DNA from 4 places in the Desulfosporomusa polytropa genome. Region 3 is predicted to be linked to each of the others. Evidence: riboswitches for the same ligand, from Rfam matches in the RefSeq annotation. Region 3 holds a riboswitch; each other region holds the start of a gene.

Evidence for each region. Region 3 has a riboswitch for molybdenum cofactor ahead of ACZ449_RS17465 (sigma-54 interaction domain-containing protein). Riboswitches for the same ligand answer to the same signal wherever they lie in the genome.
Region 1: another riboswitch for molybdenum cofactor. It lies ahead of ACZ449_RS25770 (hypothetical protein); the one in region 3 lies ahead of ACZ449_RS17465 (sigma-54 interaction domain-containing protein).
Region 2: another riboswitch for molybdenum cofactor. It lies ahead of ACZ449_RS06680 (sigma-54-dependent Fis family transcriptional regulator); the one in region 3 lies ahead of ACZ449_RS17465 (sigma-54 interaction domain-containing protein).
Region 4: another riboswitch for molybdenum cofactor. It lies ahead of tig (trigger factor); the one in region 3 lies ahead of ACZ449_RS17465 (sigma-54 interaction domain-containing protein).

Annotation. Positions count from the first base shown of each region.
Region 1 is NZ_AP042400.1:5,110,013-5,114,262, forward strand. It holds gene ACZ449_RS25760 (acetylornithine/succinylornithine family transaminase) at 1-841, shown strand, start outside; gene ACZ449_RS25765 (SDR family NAD(P)-dependent oxidoreductase) at 874-1,632, shown strand; gene ACZ449_RS25770 (hypothetical protein) at 1,732-1,995, opposite strand; molybdenum cofactor riboswitch at 2,158-2,285, opposite strand; gene tsaA (tRNA (N6-threonylcarbamoyladenosine(37)-N6)-methyltransferase TrmO) at 2,642-3,121, shown strand; gene tsaA (tRNA (N6-threonylcarbamoyladenosine(37)-N6)-methyltransferase TrmO) at 3,181-4,047, shown strand.
Region 2 is NZ_AP042400.1:1,030,185-1,034,434, forward strand. It holds gene ACZ449_RS06665 (aspartate dehydrogenase domain-containing protein) at 1-623, shown strand, start outside; gene rsgA (ribosome small subunit-dependent GTPase A) at 849-1,928, shown strand; gene ACZ449_RS06675 (beta-class carbonic anhydrase) at 1,969-2,538, shown strand; molybdenum cofactor riboswitch at 2,660-2,774, shown strand; gene ACZ449_RS06680 (sigma-54-dependent Fis family transcriptional regulator) at 2,865-4,250, shown strand, end outside.
Region 3 is NZ_AP042400.1:3,343,052-3,347,301, reverse strand. It holds gene ACZ449_RS17470 (SLC13 family permease) at 1-1,163, shown strand, start outside; molybdenum cofactor riboswitch at 1,449-1,561, shown strand; gene ACZ449_RS17465 (sigma-54 interaction domain-containing protein) at 1,620-3,743, shown strand; gene ACZ449_RS17460 (zinc-ribbon domain-containing protein) at 4,126-4,250, shown strand, end outside.
Region 4 is NZ_AP042400.1:2,613,237-2,617,486, reverse strand. It holds gene ACZ449_RS14160 (beta-N-acetylglucosaminidase domain-containing protein) at 57-239, shown strand; gene ACZ449_RS14155 (hypothetical protein) at 176-499, shown strand; gene ACZ449_RS14150 (pyridoxamine 5'-phosphate oxidase family protein) at 621-1,016, opposite strand; gene ACZ449_RS14145 (winged helix-turn-helix transcriptional regulator) at 1,137-1,532, shown strand; gene ACZ449_RS14140 (small acid-soluble spore protein P) at 2,048-2,197, opposite strand; molybdenum cofactor riboswitch at 2,480-2,593, shown strand; gene tig (trigger factor) at 2,661-3,995, shown strand; gene ACZ449_RS14130 (hypothetical protein) at 4,164-4,250, opposite strand, start outside.

The DNA of each region.
Region 1 (4,250 bases), 1.8 Mb from region 3:
ATATGGCACGAAGTTTCTTAACGGAGCATATGAAATTATTACAGCAATTGATAGCTTTCATGGACGGACACTTGCAACCATGTCAGCTACCGGTAAACAAAAATGGGAAAGCCTATTTGAGCCAAAGGTTCAAGGATTCAAGCATGTTCCACAAAATGACCTTGTTGCAATACAAAAGGCAATAAGTGCCAACACCTGTGCGATTATGTTGGAGCCGGTGCAAGGTGAGGGCGGAGTTTTTGAACTTGAAAAAAATTATATCCGATCATTACGTGAGTTATGTAATGAAAAAAACATTCTTTTGATATTTGATGAGGTTCAAACAGGTATTGGACGGACAGGAAAGCTTTTTGCTTATGAACATTACGACATTGAACCTGATATCATGACTCTTGCTAAAGGCATCGGGGGAGGATATCCTTTAGCTGCCTTATTGACAAAAGAAAAGTTTGATATATTTGAAGCTGGCGACCAGGGAGGAACTTACTCCAGTCAACCGCTTGGGATGGCAGTAGGTATGGCAGTTGTGAATGAAATTATTGATAAAAATCTATCTAAGAATGCGGAAAAACAAGGTGAGTACATTCGGCACCAACTAACTAGCATTGCCTCAAAATATAATTTAACCAATATTCGAGGCAAGGGACTTTTGATTGCATTTGACTTGCCGGTAGAAAAAGGCAGCGAAGTGGTCAGCCAATGTCAAAAAAAAGGATTGTTACTGAATTCGCCACGTCCTGCTTACATACGGTTGATGCCACCATTAATTGTTACTTTCCCGGAAATTGATGAGATGATTGCAATACTTTCTGACGTATTGACAGAGGTATTAAGTGAATAAAATTTGCAGCTTTTTAAGGGGGCTGGTTTATTATGTGCAGCATGAAAAAACGCGTAGCTGTTATTACGGGAGCGGCTTCGGGAATTGGTAAAGCTATTTCTTTGTTATTGGCTCATAATGGATACTATGTTTTTTTATTTGATAAGGATCAGAAACAGTTGCTTCGAGCTATAAATGAGGAGTTTGCTGCTGATAGTGCCGATTACTATTGTGGTGATGTTACTATTAAGGAAGATGTGGAAAAGGCTTTGGCGCAATGCGTCCAAAAAACAGGCCATATTGATGCATTAATTTCAAATGTCGGTATATTAGAAAAAGCTGATTTTCTAAAAATGACAGAACAACAATGGGACAAAACAATTGATGTAAATTTAAAAGGAGTATTCCTTTGGGGCCAAGCGGTAGCAAAATGGATGGTCGAAAATAACGTAAGTGGCGGTATTGTAAATATTGCATGTATGCGGGCAAGTCTTGTTGGGAAAAGTATGTCAGCATATGCCGCTGCAAAAGCAGGGGTACGTATGCTGACAAAAGCAATGGCAGTTGAACTGGCCCCTTATAAAATAACCGTCAACGCAGTTGAGCCAGGAAGGACCCAGACTGATCTGTTGCAAAGGCATATAATAGATAAGAGCGGTGAAGAGCTACGACAGAGATTAATTCCGCTTGGAAGATTTGCAATGCCAGAAGAGATAGCGCAAGCAGTGCTTTTCTTGCTATCAGATCAAGCGCAGTATATTACAGGAGCTTCAATTCCGGTAGATGGTGGCTACTCAATTGAAAAGGACTAAAGTTGACATTGATTAATAAAGTGCCGCTTAGTCATATTCTCGCTATGGTATTTCCCATTAGCAAGACCTCAAGATCGAAAAAAATCTTGCAGGTCTTTTTTATAATGCGAGCAGAGATTCCGTAATACTCTTAAGGTTATTTGTCAACGATACAAGGATATTGACATAGGCTTCAAAAGTGAAGTTGTCTTTAGTCGATATAGTTTCTTGAATGGCTTTATGGGTGTCCACAAGGAGTTCCTGAAGTGCGTATTTTGAATACTCTAAGTCGGTTAGCGTGTAGCAACCGGGTTCGCAGTCGACCAATAGCATAATTTTCCCGTTGTTTAAAATATCGCTGTTAGCATGGATTCGTGAATACATAATTATCCCCCCTTAGTATATTTTGTTTAGACATAAAAAGTTAATTGAAGCGATAAGAAAAGCTTAAACTAAAATATGCCAAGCCTATCCAAAACGGAAAGGGCTTGGCAATAAAATTCAAGGCGAGCGCAATGGAAAACACAAAATAGACGCAAAGATTGCGTCGCCCGAAAAATTGCACTCCTTTCCAAAAAAAATGCGGGAAGCATAGCCGTTTCCAGCTATACCGATCGGCCGAACACCATGCCAGTAAAGGGTTAGGTAAATCGGCTAAGGAGCAGCAGTTCAATTATGGAATTTTGATAAAGGGTTATTGGGTAATTTAACCTAACATAAACATATATAAATAATCCTGTTAATAGTAAGTATAAATGTTTGGTATTGCATAAATCAATGGGGAAGATAAATATTTCCTTATTTTACGATATTTATTTTTAAACAAAACAGAACAAAAACAAATAAAAACAGAATAATAAATTTAAATTTATCGTTTATGTTGACTTGTATTTAGTGGTATAATAATATAGTTTTAAAGGGAAATCATGGCTAATTGCGCGAACATACGTCTAGGTGTTTTGTTTGAACGCGATACGTAATAATGAACTAGGGCAGATGCTTCCGAAAGAGGCTGTAGAGGAGGTAGTTTATGATTTGTTATAAACCGATTGGTGTCATTCAGTCGCCGTTTAAAGAGCCAAAAGGAACGCCTGTTCAACCCACTGCGGCGCAGGATGTGGAAGGCATTATTGAAATATATCCTGAGTATGGAGAGGGATTGAAAGATATCGAAGGCTTTTCGCATCTGATTTTACTTTATCACCTTCATTTAGTAAAAGAATCTGGTTTAGTAGTTAAGCCATTTCTGGGTGATGAATTGCATGGCATATTTGCTACACGATCTCCGGGAAGACCAAACTCAATTGGCTTTTCAGTAGTGCGTCTTATCAAGGTTGAAGGAAATAAACTCTTTATTCGGGATGTAGATATTATAGACAGAACTCCGCTTTTGGATATAAAGCCTTATGTAGCAAAATTTGATGCTCGGCAAGATATAAAAGTCGGGTGGTTCGAACAGAATATGCATAAACTTTTTACAACGAGAGATGACGGGAGATTTGCAAAATAGTTTATGTTGCATTTACCTCCTGGCTAGAGCCAAGCGAGGCTAGGAGGTGCAATTGTAAAATGAGTTCATTGCTTGTGATGAGAGAAAGGGAGAGTGTAACTGTGTCTGACGTAACAATAACCGATGTCGGTGCCATTCGGCCGATAGGATATGTTGAAAGCCCTTGGCAAAGTACCTCAGCTGTCCCACTCGGCGGTGTAGCGGCAGTTATCCATATTAAACCAGAGTATCAACCTGCTTTGCAGGGCATTAGTGAGCATAGTCATTTGTGGATTCTAAGTTGGTTTGGACAGGTTGATCGGTCAGTATTACGGCTACCATCGAAATTGAATCCGGATCTAGCGGAACGCGGCGTATTTGGACTGCGGAGCGCTGCGCGCCCCAATCCCATAGCCTTAACGTTGGTCAAGCTGGAAAAGGTTGAGAACGGTCGGCTGTATGTATGTGATCTTGATGCTGTAGACGGTACGCCAGTGTTGGATATGAAACCATATTTTGAAGCAGATATGGTTTTTTCTCCTAAAACCCCGTATTTGCCGCCACGCAAGTACAAGACGCGAAAGGCGTTGCTGCACAAGCGGGCCTTGGCACATCATGGTGAACAATGTCTGGGTTTGGAGTTGGCGGTAAAAATGGCGCTATTAGTTGAGAAACATTTTGGACAACTTCAGTCACCGGAGCTGAAGCTGATGGTGGATGGAGACGCATGTTTGGCCGATGTTCTCCAAGGCGTGACCCGGGCGCGATTGACAAAACCTAACCGGTTTTTCTATCGTAATAATGACCAGTGTACAACGGTGCAGTGGATAAAAGCAGGTGAGGGGCTGTCGATTACAGTGCGGCCGGACATTGATCTAAACGCAGCAACCCAGATGCCGGAAGAAGAGTTGTTTATTGTGAAAGAGTTTTCATTAAATGAGGCCTGAAGGAAACGCGCGGTATAAAATATGGAATGCATTAGATAGAGGGTAATTTGCTAAACTATGTTATTTATTATATATTAAAATTATAATTGTTAATGTTAATATGCCAATTTTAAAAACGGTAGTGCTGATTACTTTTCACAAGTAATTAGCACTACCGTTTTTAAATAGCTGGATAGTAGACTATAAAAAGATGTATCACAAGA
Region 2 (4,250 bases), 2.3 Mb from region 3:
GTGCCGATATTGCTGAACTTATGGCGATGAAGCCAGATTACACAGCTGAAGCTGCATCGGTAAAAGCCATACAGGAATATAGTGAAACAATATTGAACGGTGGCTCAAATATCGTTGTGCTGTCAATCGGCGCCTTTGCAGACAGGGAATTCTACGAATGCATAAAAAATACCGCCGCTCAGAACCAGCGACGTGTATACATTGCCAGTGGTGCCGTAGGTGGCTTTGATGTACTGCGTACCGCTGCGTTGATGAGCCCGATTACAGCTTCCATTAGCTCGCAGAAAGCGCCGGCTTCGCTTAAAAATACACCGTTGTTCACTGATGAATTAATGGATATCATGTCGCCGCAGCAGGTATTCAGCGGGACAACCAAGGAAGCAATCGCCATCCTGCCAACCAAAGTAAATGTGGCAATCGCGACCGCTCTTGCCAGCGCTGGTCCGGGAAATACAACCATGAATATCACCGCCGTACCGGGTTTCAAAGGCGATGAATACAAGATTGAAATCCAAGGTGAGGAAGTACGCACCGAGCTCAACATCTATTCCCGTACCAGCGCAATTGCCGCCTGGAGCGTCATTGAAGTTTTGCAAAATGCCGTAGCGCCGATTGTATTTTAGGTAATGTTTAAAAATTTAGTTGTCGTACGATAATTGTCATGCCGGTCCTATGATTTTACGGCTGTTGTGCTATACTAAAAATACAAGGAAAGGAGTTGGATATTATGGTTAAAGCATATATTGCGGAGTCGGTATCAAATGGGGAGGTGCTTGCAGGATAACAACTGCCTTTTTGCCCTCCTTACTGATTTTTAATTTGAGATAACCGATGGGGGGACAAATAACATGAGTAAAACTAATTTATATACAATTGGACTGACCGAATTATTGGAACAAGAATCAAGACTTTATGCTGGGTTATACATAGCACGAGTGTCAGTTCAACACAAACATTTATATAAAGTCATTACTGAAGAGGGTGAAATGACGGCTGAGGTTTCAGGTAAGCTCGTCTTTACCGTGAAAGATAAGAGCGATTATCCTACGGTTGGAGATTGGGTTATGGTTGACCGTATTTGCGACACTGCTGGTCATGTTATCATTAATGTGATTCTGCAGCGCTCAAGCATGCTTGAGCGCAAGGCGGCCGGAACAGCGCAGGAACGTCAGCTTATAGCCGCCAACATTGACACGATCTTTATTTGCATGTCACTAAATAATGATTTTAATCTGCGGCGGTTGGAACGCTATCTGGCTATCGCGTGGGATAGTATGGCTATCCCCGTGATCATACTTACCAAAGCAGACCTTTGCTCTAATTTATCTGAAAAACTGTCTGAATTGCGTCCGATTGCCCCAGGCGTCGATATACTTGTAACGTCTAGCCTGAGTGAGGAAGGCTATGTTGAGATTACGAAATATATTGACGTTGGTAAAACGGTGGCATTTATCGGCTCGTCAGGCGTTGGCAAATCGACGTTAATCAACCGCTTGGCAGGCACCGAAGTATTTGTAACCAAAGAAATCGATCAATATGATAAAGGACGCCATGCAACAACACACCGGCAACTGATCGTGCTTCCAATAGGCGGTGTAGTGATCGACACTCCTGGTATGCGTGAATTGCAGCTAGAAACTGCCGATTTGTCTAAAGCCTTTGCCGATATCGAACAATTGGCGCAAAACTGCCGTTTTGACGACTGCAGCCATCAGAATGAGCCTGGTTGTGCGATAAAAACTGCTATTGAAACCGGTACCCTATTGATCGAACGCCTCATAAGCTACCAAAAACTCCAGGCCGAGTTGACCTATCAGGGAATGAACTCACGCCAGCTTGAACAAGCAAAGGTCAAACGGATGTTTGGAAGTCTTGGCGGGATGAAAGAAGCAAACCGATCAATAAAAGAGAAGAACAAACGCCGATAGTTATTTGCAGTAAACCAGATAGTATAACAGGAGATTCGTTATGAATATTTTAGAACAAGTACTAGCAGCTAATAGTAATTTCATGGAATATTTAGTGGAAGGAGCTATTCAAGATTATCCCGAGAATAATAAATTGCCTAATCGGCATTTAGCGATTTTTACTTGTATGGATACAAGATTAGTAGATTTTTTAGAGCCAGCAATGGGCATCAAACGTGGCGAAGCAAAAGTGATAAAAAATGCCGGGAATTCGGTGACTGGTCCGTTTGAAGCTACGATTCGCAGCTTAATTGTAAGTATCTTCGAGCTGGGTGTAAAAGAAGTAATGGTGATTGGGCATTTTGACTGTGGATTAGCTCATACAACAGCTGACAGTCTTATTCAAAAGATGTTAGCACGTGGAATTTCACCAGATGCCATCAAAATGATAGAAGCAGAGTTAATAAATTGGATAGATCACTTTCATCATCCGGTAGATAATATAGAAGAAGTAGTTAGAAAAATCCGTAATAATCCACTTATCCCTAAGGATGTACCTATTCACGGCTTGATATTTAATCCGCATACAGGACAACTTGAGGTTATCGTGGACGGCTACCAGCATGTATAATGGGTGAGTTAGCGTAGTGGTCTTTTTTGAAATTAGGTAAAGGGATTTCCAGTATATTCAAACCTATTTACTTGATGTGCAGGAGTTTCGTCATAAATACCGAATACTATAAACTGAACTGAATATTCAGTAACTCCGAATTTGGTGGGCTAAAGGAAACTAAGACCATCAGGTCAACGGGTTTATTGGGAAACCGATAAGCCTCCCGGTGCGGAAAGGAGTCAGTGCTAGTTATTGAGACAGAGCGCTCGTCCTTTTGGCGTGCTCTGTTTTTTGTTTTTTTCGGGAAATGGTATTTTGAAAAATGAGTACAGGAGGATGAACTTATGGCTATGTATGCCGAGAACACAGTTGATGGTACTTGGGCCGGGTGGCTAAAATTTACAGCCACTCTAAAAAGTGCTGACAAAAGTTATAAGTACTCGGTTAGACCAGAAATTTTGGACTCATGGGTAAGGTGTCGCCAAGCCAAGGTTAATCCCAATGATGAAGCAATTCATCACCGATTGGAAACTGCTAGTCTGCAGGTTATGTTGCGGAAAAATAAGGACCTTATTACTATTGCTAAGCCATTTATGGATAACTTGTATCAAATTGTTGCAGGCTCTGGATTTGTTGTGGCACTAACTGATGTGCGTGGCTATGTTATGGAAATTTTTGGCGATAAGGATACCCTGACGAATCCAATGACTGTGAGCTTTTTTCAAGGAGCAAGTTGGAGTGAAGCTGAGGCTGGTACTAACGCCATTGGTACAACATTGGTTACAGGGAAGCCGATTCAGGTTTCAGGATCTGAACATTACTGCCGCAAACATCACTGTCTGACCTGTTCGGCAGCCCCGATACTTGATGAGTGGGGAAACGTGCTAGGAATTTTAGATGTTTCCGGCAAATCGACTGCTGCGCATCTGCATACACTGGGGATGGTTATGGCGGCAGCGGAAGCAATTATGGCGCAGTTGGGGATTCGCAAGAAAAATAAGGAACTAAGTGTAATTAATAACCGGTTGACGAATATTTTCAATACGATGTCTGATGGCGTAATTATGGTGGACAATAATGGAGTTATTAGCGAACTGAACCCTGTTGCCAAAAAAATACTTGGTTTTGGTATAAATAAGTCTGAGGATACCCGCGGAGTTCAGGTGGAAAGTATTTTAGGGACTAAAAATACTTTTGTTCGAAGGATGCTAATGTGCAAAGAATCCTGTCCAGATACTGAAGTCTTGCTGGATATTAATGGTGAAGTCAGTCAATTTTGGGCTTCAGGGGAGCCTGTTACCGATGAACAGGGAATTGTGACAGGCGGCGTTATTATTCTGCGGCCCATTAAACGAATTCAAAATTTGGTGAATCGTTTTAATGGAAACTATGGGACCTTGCAGTTTAGTGATATTATTGGCGAAAGTAAAGCCATTCTGGAAGCCGTCAGGATAGCCTCTCTTGCTGCGACCTCAATATCCAGCGTGCTGCTTCAAGGCGAAAGTGGTACAGGCAAAGAGATATTTGCCCAGGCTATCCATAATCGGAGTGAGCGTAATGCCGGGCCTTTTATCGCGGTAAACTGCGGAGCCATACCTCGGGAACTTATTGGCAGTGAACTATTCGGCTATGCCGATGGTGCCTTTACCGGGGCTAAACGCGGGGGCAAGCCAGGTAAATTCGAACTCGCCTGTGAGGGAACGTTATTTTTGGATGAAATCGGCGATATG
Region 3 (4,250 bases):
GGGCTAAGTTTATCAGTCCGGTAATTTTCTTTGTTATTGCCGCGTTTGGATTAACAGTAGCTTTATTAAAAACCAACATACCACTGAGGCTAACAGCTTCTTTGATGAAATGGTCAGGAACAAATGCTCCTAAATTGGTGTTTGGTTTTTTGCTTTGTACTGCTCTTGTTTCCACAATCGTAACTAACACTGCAGATTGTGCATTGTTTATGGGGCTGGCGTTATCGATGCTTCGGGCAAATAATTCGATACCAGGGAAATCCAATCTAGGCAAATGCTTGATGATGGGAGTACCAATGGCTGCTATGGTGGGCGGCGGAGTTACTCCGGCAGGTGTATCCATCAACATTATGGCAATGAATATGTTTACCAGTCATACCGGTATTACGATAAAGTTTCTTGATTGGGTCGTTATGGGGCTTCCTATGGCGATTATCCTTTTACCGATTTGTTGGTGGTGCCTGATTAAGACGTTTAAGCCGGAAGACATATCAGAAGAATCCTTGCAAACTGTTTTAAAACAGGCTGATGCACTTGGACCATTGAATATAGTGGAAAAAAAGGTTTTGGCAATCGTAACTCTTATGCTTGTGTTCTGGGTAGCCGGTAATTGGGTTCCGGCTCTTGATGCAACTGCTGTCGCAGTGTTGGGCCTAGTTGTTATGTTTTTGCCAGGAGTGGATTTATTAACATTTGAAGAACTGACTAAAGGGGTATCATGGAATGTTGTCTTGCTGATCGGCGGTGTACAATCACTAGCTGCGGGCATATTGAGCACAGGCGCTGCAGCCTGGCTGGTAAAATCGGCGATGTCTCTTGTCGCTGGCGCCAGCAATACAACAATTATGGCTGGCGCAACTACACTACTCTCATTCTTGCATCTTATTATTCCGGTTGGACCGGCTATCGCAGGTATGACGACGATTCCATTGGCAGATTTGGCGGCATTAACCGGCATTAGTCCTGTAGCTATGACGGTTATGGTAGCTTTTTGGGCGGCCATATCCTTTGTTTTGCCAATTGACTGTGTACCGCTTATTACCTATGGTTTAGGTTACTATAAAATGGTTGATATGTTTAAGGCAGGTTGGTTTCCCACAATTGTATTGATTGCTTATTGTACCTACGTTCTTCCTGTCTTGGCGCGTATGTTGGGATATTAGATGAAAAAGTATCCGATATATCAAAAGAAAATAGGTTTAGCGTCGTTTGACTAGCAAAGCCCTCATACTGTTTAGTGAGAAGCCCCCCAATCGTAATAAAATTGATTACGATTGGGGGGCTTCTGCATGGATGACTATAGGTAATCTCGTTTTACGCTTAGCTAGTTAAAATGAGCCTTAAAACATTGAGGAGATGTTAAAGGTGGTTCATTAATTGCCGAAATATTTTTAATTAAACAATTAATTTTTGGCAGGATTTTATAGTCATATCAAGAATGATTATAATCATAAGATGAGTTCCAAGTCATCATTGCCCATGTGGAAATGATGACCGAAGGGTATGAAGAGTAATTTTTGTGCCTGCCTGTATTGTGCGAAGGAAGTCTGGTAAATCAGGCTTTCTTTTTTTAACTTGTTGAGTTGGTACGGATTTATTGACGAAATGGAGGTATTTTAATGATCTTAGTTTGTCAGAAACCGGATATTAATGATATTTTCAGTTCAATCAATAGCGATAAGTTCTTTTCCAAGGAGAGCTGGAAAAATATACAGCAATGTAGAATTAACTTTTTCGAAGATGCAGAAGACCCCCGAAATAGTCAATATGTTGACAAAGAAATAGCTAGATCTTGGATATACTTGCGTGATAGGGGTATAAACCCTAATTCTCTGGTAACTAAAGAGTGGTTAAATTCCGAAGCACTGGAGAAAACGATAGAAAAAAACAGACTTCTCATTGAAGTTACCAATTCGATTATCAGAAACTTTAAATATGTAATGTTTTATTCTGGTTATATTATATACTTGATTGATAAAAATGGGATAATACTTCTCCAGGATGGTGATTGGGAGAGCTTAGTTCCATTCTCCAAACAAAAATCATTAACTGGCTTAATTGTGAATGATACTAGTATGGGCAACAGTTCCCACATGTTGTGTATGTATCTAAAAGAACCAGTGCAGTTGCTGGGACCGGAGCATTACTCAGCTGCTTTTCAGAATAATATTGCCTCAGCTACTCCCCTATTTGATGAACATGGAGAAGTAATTGCCTCCCTGGTATTGTTAAGTCAAGCTTTGGTAAATCCCACCTGGGAAGACAGCTTGCCAAGGCTAAGTCTGCATACCCTTGGCCTTATTATTGCTATGGGTGTGGCTATTGAAACTCAAATAAAACTTATAAAGAGCAGTGACAATCTTATCCGTGCCAATAATAATTTAATGCAAGTTAATGAGAGTCTAGAAACCTCCTATAATATGCTGGAAGCTACCCTGGCATTCACAGATGGGGGATTAATTACAGTGGACAGATTCGGCGATATTACGCATATTAATCAGAAAGCTAGTCGAATATTAAGGCTGACACACTCTGAAGCTATCAGTAGAAATATTTCAGACTTTCTTACTGACAAGTCGTTTATAACAAAAGCCCTTACTTGTGGTGAGCCTGTTAGTTATCGGGAGACAACGTTCAAAATTGGTAAAAATGAGGAAAACTACATTTTGACTATTCGCAGTATGCATAGTCAGGACCCCCAAATAATCCGGGGAGCAGTAATTCGAATCGTTCACCCCGATAAAATTAATGCTCTGGCAAGCCTGCGAGCAGGGTTTCAGGCCAAGTTTGGATTTACTGATATTATTGGCGATTGTAACGAAATAAAGAAGGTAAAGGATATAGCACAACGTTTTTCTTTGTCCTCGGAAAACATTTTACTTATTGGCGAGAGCGGTACTGGGAAAGAACTCTTTGCGCAAGCAATCCATAACAATTATTGTCCCCAAGGCCCTTTTGTTGCTATTAATTGTGCGTCTATGCCGAGAAGCTTGATTGAAAGCGAACTGTTTGGATATGAAAGCGGTTCATTTACCGGTGCCGATAACCATGGTAAACCTGGTAAAATAGAGTTGGCCAATGGTGGCACTCTCTTCCTGGATGAAATAGGCGATATGCCTTATGAGGTTCAGGCAGTACTGCTGCGGGTGTTGGAGGATAAACAAGTCATGAGAGTAGGTGGGAAGCGGTATCAAGAAGTTGATTTCCGAGTTGTAGCCGCAACGAACCGCAATCTGCTTAAAATGGTCCAAGAAAATCAGTTTCGAGAAGATTTATATTATCGATTATCAGTCCTGAGAATTTCTATCCCTCCCTTACGTCAGCGAGAACATGATATAATACTGCTGTGTCAGTACTTTATCCGCACTTATTGTGATAAAACTGGCAGGTCCAAACCACAAATGAGCCCTGCTGCTATAAAAAAAATTCTGGAATATAATTGGCCGGGAAATGTGAGGCAATTGGAGAATGCAATTATTTATGCGATTAATATTACCCAGAGTGACGTCATAAATGTAGAGCACTTACCTTATGAAATGGTAGAAGACGGTGGGGAATTTATCAATGATAAAAATAATAGCACAGAAACCGAGGAAATACTTCCTATGCGGGTCTGGGAAAAAGCAGCAATAAAGAGTACTTTATTAAAAAGCCATAATTCCATTGCTCAGGCTGCAAGTATCCTGCAGATAAGCAAATCCACACTGTATAGAAAAATTAAAGAGTACGATATTACATTATAACCTACAGTTCGCCGCTACCGCTGGCGACAGAAATAGTAAAAAGACGCCCTCTCATGTAGATTCTTAAGTCTACATGGGAGGGCATTTTAATTTCAATCATATCCTTGTTGTATGTGGCAGTTTTGGCAGTTGCAGGACAGAGGTTGCTAAAATGCGTAGTTATAACTTTTTGCAAAATAGCGAAAAGGTTTTTTAAAATAGGAGTGCGATTTTGTCATAATCGTATTTTTAGATGGCAAATCAGTATGCATTTTTTAAAAAGACCCTGATGTATTGCCCGGTATGGGGATATGAAGACTAATTGGCACACTTAATGCTATATATAGGGTTATGCAGCTTACAAACTAGTATTGCAAATTCAAACCGGGAAGGAGAAGATGTCATGTGTTTTAGACCACCAGGTGCAGCCAAAGCGGTAAAGTGTCCTTCATGCGGAATGCGCAATCAGCCGACCGTTGAAAAATGCAAAAAATGCGGAGCAGACATGACCAAAACGAAAGATGTAAC
Region 4 (4,250 bases), 730 kb from region 3:
GCACAGGTCTCTCGCTTAGCGGGCTGATCTTGAATAGTAAGAGCGGGGGTATTTTTTTGCTGCTGATATTACGTATTGGATTTTTGTTGATGATGCTTTTGATTTTTGACCACAGTGCGATCGCTATGGCACAGATACCGTTGCGCGGTGTGGTCGAAGGTTTTTACGGGAAGCCGTGGACGCAGGAAGAACGTCTGAGTCAGTTCAGTGTAAGCCACAACTGCAGTTATTGGCGCTGACAACAGTTGCAGATCACAGAGCCATTGCTATGATTGAAGCAGAAATAAATGAAGAGACGCAACTTTCCCGGAAGTATTACCGTTTATTGCTGGGAGAACGTGCCAAGCTTATCGATAAAGAAAAAAATACAAAGATTTCCGAAAAAACGGCGCGGGCTTTTGTTGACGAAGCAGCTTTATGGTATGAAAATAGGCATAAAAAAATGACGAGGACAAATGACAGAGTTAATCAAAAGAACCTACTTGATGATTACAAATGAGATCGGTATGCAGGCTGATTGCACCAGTAAAATATAATTCCCTGGTGCGAGACGAAAGCATTCACGCTATCGCGCGCATACTTCCGTCTCGCCCAGGGAGAAAATTTCATTAAGGTGCTCTTTAAACCGTCAATATCTTCTTTTCACCTGACATAGTTTGGCACACTGCCTGGATATTGTCCAAATAGAATATCTCGAACTTTCCATCGCCTACGGCGTACATGTTAGCGAGAGCAGGCATTATCTCCAGTGCCTTGCGTTGTGTTTCCGCTGTGGTGCAGAATACCGCTTTACCGCAGATGCGAAGGGTAGTATATTTGGCATCAACACAACAGATTTCCACTGTGGGATTGGCCACAAGCTGCTTGTACATATTTTTTTGATTAGAAGTACCAAAAGCCAGTTTTCCGTCATGGTCCATTACAAACCCCATTGGCCTAACATGTGGCTGACCTCCTTCGGTTGTTGCCAGATAAAAGACCCTGCTTGCCGATAAAAAATCCATAATTTCATTCATAGTAAATCGCTCCTTTATAATGTTTTATGTTATTATTGTATTACAAAATCAGTTTAATACAAGTACGCAGATTTTAATGATTAAGTATGGAAAACCATACCATATACGAGGAGAGTATGCATGAATAAGAAGATTGTGGATGTGGATGAAACCTATGCTGGAGAGAATCTACTTTGCCCTATTCGCTATACTATCGATGTTGTAGGCGGTAAGTGGAAACTGCCAATAATCTGTATGCTTGCCAGTGGATTGCCGACAAGGTACAGCAGTATCAAGCGTAAGCTGACAGGTGTAACAAATATGATGTTGTCGCAGTCGCTAAAAGATTTGGAAGCAGACGGTATTGTCCATCGTGAGCAGTACAATGAAGTTCCGCCAAGAGTGGAATATACATTGACTGACAAGGGCAAGAGCATAATACCGCCTTTGATGAAGCTGGCCGAATGGGGCGCAGGCCATATGCGAGAGGATCCGACATGCACGGTTTTCTGCGATACATGTCAATCGATGAAATAGTATTTTTGTCCCTTTCCCAAAAGAACAAGATAAAGTAATTTGGACGAAAAATGGTATATTGAGAAAAAGTGAGAAAACGGGCTGATTCGGGAGAAATTAGCGGAAACTATGAATAACTTAGATTCTATAGTTTCTTTTTGAGCGGATATAAGGCAATGGGTAGAGCGATTGAAATAATCTATATGGCAAAGGGTGGTATAATGATTATAGGTTTTAGATAAAAGGAGATGTTTAACGAATGGGAGATAAAAGCCCTAAAAATAAGAAAAAACAACTGAAAAAAGTCGCTGAGAAAAAGGCCGCTGCCCATAAGGAACAAGCGGATATTTTAAAATCCGAATGACGTTACAAACGAGTTGCAACATATATAATCGGTTGCAGCTTTTTTGTTGATGAAAAACTGGTTGATATATAGTTAAGCCCCCGGCGTGTGTGAAGCCGGGGGCTTAACTTCATTTGTCGTAATGGCTATTAGCGGTTATAAATTTAGGTATTCGCCATTGTGTAATAAAAATTCAGGAGCCTTCTCCGTGGCGCTGACCAGTGTGACTTTGATTTTTTACTTTCTTAGATCCTGAAAGTGGTTCAGGTATATCGTTGTCATTATTCTTTGTACGCCTAGGGGCATTTGGCGGTTCTACAGGGTAAGCTTCGGGCTTAGTCATGATATCTCCTCCAATTTATAGATTTGCTATGAATTTTTAGAGCTTTCTGGCGTCGATCGTTTCGGTCTCGCTGAGCCTGTTGTGCTTGCTAACTGTTATAGAGCGAAAATTTAACTCTTTGGTACATTTGTTCACCTTATTACATAGCGTATGGCGTCTTACTTTGTTTTATCCGTGGAATAATCTGAAAGAGTAGAAATTTGTCGTAAATTGTCGAAAAGTTTTCCGGGTAACTAGTTGACTTTTTTGCAGGATTTTATAGAAATTTCAAGAAAATTATATAATAAAGATGAGTTCCGAGTCATTAGTTTCCATTCCGGAAGTAATGACCGAAGGGTATGAAGAGTAATTTTTATGCCTGCCCCTATTGTGCGAAGGAAGTCTGGTAAATCAGGCTTCTTTTTTTATTTAAGTAGGAGCCTCAAAATTGGATCGATAATTGAATAAAAGGAGTATGAACCTTATGAATGCAACATTAGAAAAAGTAGAAAACAGTGAAGCTTACTTGGAGTTTATGATTGAAGCAGAAAAAATTGAGGAAGGTCTTGAAAAATCGTATAAAAAGAACGTTAAAAAATATAATATCCCTGGTTTTCGGAAAGGGAGTGCACCACGTTCAAGATTGGAATCGAAATATGGACCAGAAGTGCTCTATGAAGATGCTATTGATTTTGTTGTACCAAATGAATATTATGCTGCCATTAAGGAACTGAATTTAAAAACTATTGGCGAACCTGATATTGAAGTAGGATATATCGTAAAAGGAAAACCGGTTAATGTTAAGGTGCGTGTACCAGTTAAACCTGAAGTTAGCCTTGGAAAACTGGAAGGCTTAGAAATCAAAGTACCAAAACCGTACGAAGTGACTGAAAAGGATATTGAGAAATATTTGCAAGACTTGTGTTCGAAAAACAAAACAGTCATTGATAAGGCCAAAGAACATGCCGCCCTTGGAGATACAGTAACCATTGATTATGAATGTACAGTAGAAGATACTGATGTTGGGGGAAAAGAAGAAAATTGTAAGATAATTCTTGGTTCAGATTCATTTTTTCCTGGCTTAGAGGAAAAATTGGTGGGGGTAAAAAAAGGCGATAAGTTGAATGTTGAAGTTAGCTTTCCCCAAGAACATCCGGCAGTTCAATTGGCTGGTAAAAATGCATTTTTCAAGGTAAAAGTAAAAAATGTTGAAAACATTCAACTTAGAGAATTAAATGATCAGTTTGCCCAGGAAGTGGCAAAATTGAATAGTCTGGAGGAATTACGTTTAGACGCTAAGCAAAAGATTGTTGAAATGGCTTCTCAGCGTGATTTGAATATGAAAAAACAAGCTGTTATTAAGGCTTTATTGAATGCATGTGAGTTTGATGTTCCCGAACCCCTTGTCATGCAGCAAGCTCAGTCGATGCTAGAGGAGTTTACAAACCATTTAAAAGCTGAGGGAGGAACCATTGAACTGTATCTTCAGATGAACAATATGGATTTTGCAAGTTTCAAAAAACAAATGTGGGAAAACGCTAAAATAGTTATCAAATCCAATTGTCTGTTGGAAAAAATTATTGAAGAGAAGAATTTCGAAGTAACTGACGAAGAATTAAATAATGGCATTGAGGCATTCGGTATTAGTATCGGTATGGCACGAGAAAACGCCAAAAAAGAGAACATTGGTCCACTAGTTAACAAAGTGTCGTTTGATTTAAAAGCAGACAAGGCAGTCCAATATGTGCTGAATCATGCGGTTATTACGATTACAGATGCAACTGAGACTACAACTGAGGGGCCACAAGTTAATTCGTAAGAATAGTTGGCTAGATACAAAGTGAAATTAAGGTTGTTCAAAGATTGAGAAGCCGCTAATTATCTGTAATCGTGCAGACAATTGGCGGCTTTTGCTTATGTAGGTCTGGTTTCGCACCCAGCATCTAAACATAGCGAAGAAAATGCCCGCTATACGGGCGAGATTCAATTATTCAAAGGAGTAGGAAAATTGACCGTGGGCTCCGTTTTCCTTAATAGAAAAGAAATAGACAGTTGTCCAATCCTTCGAGCTAAC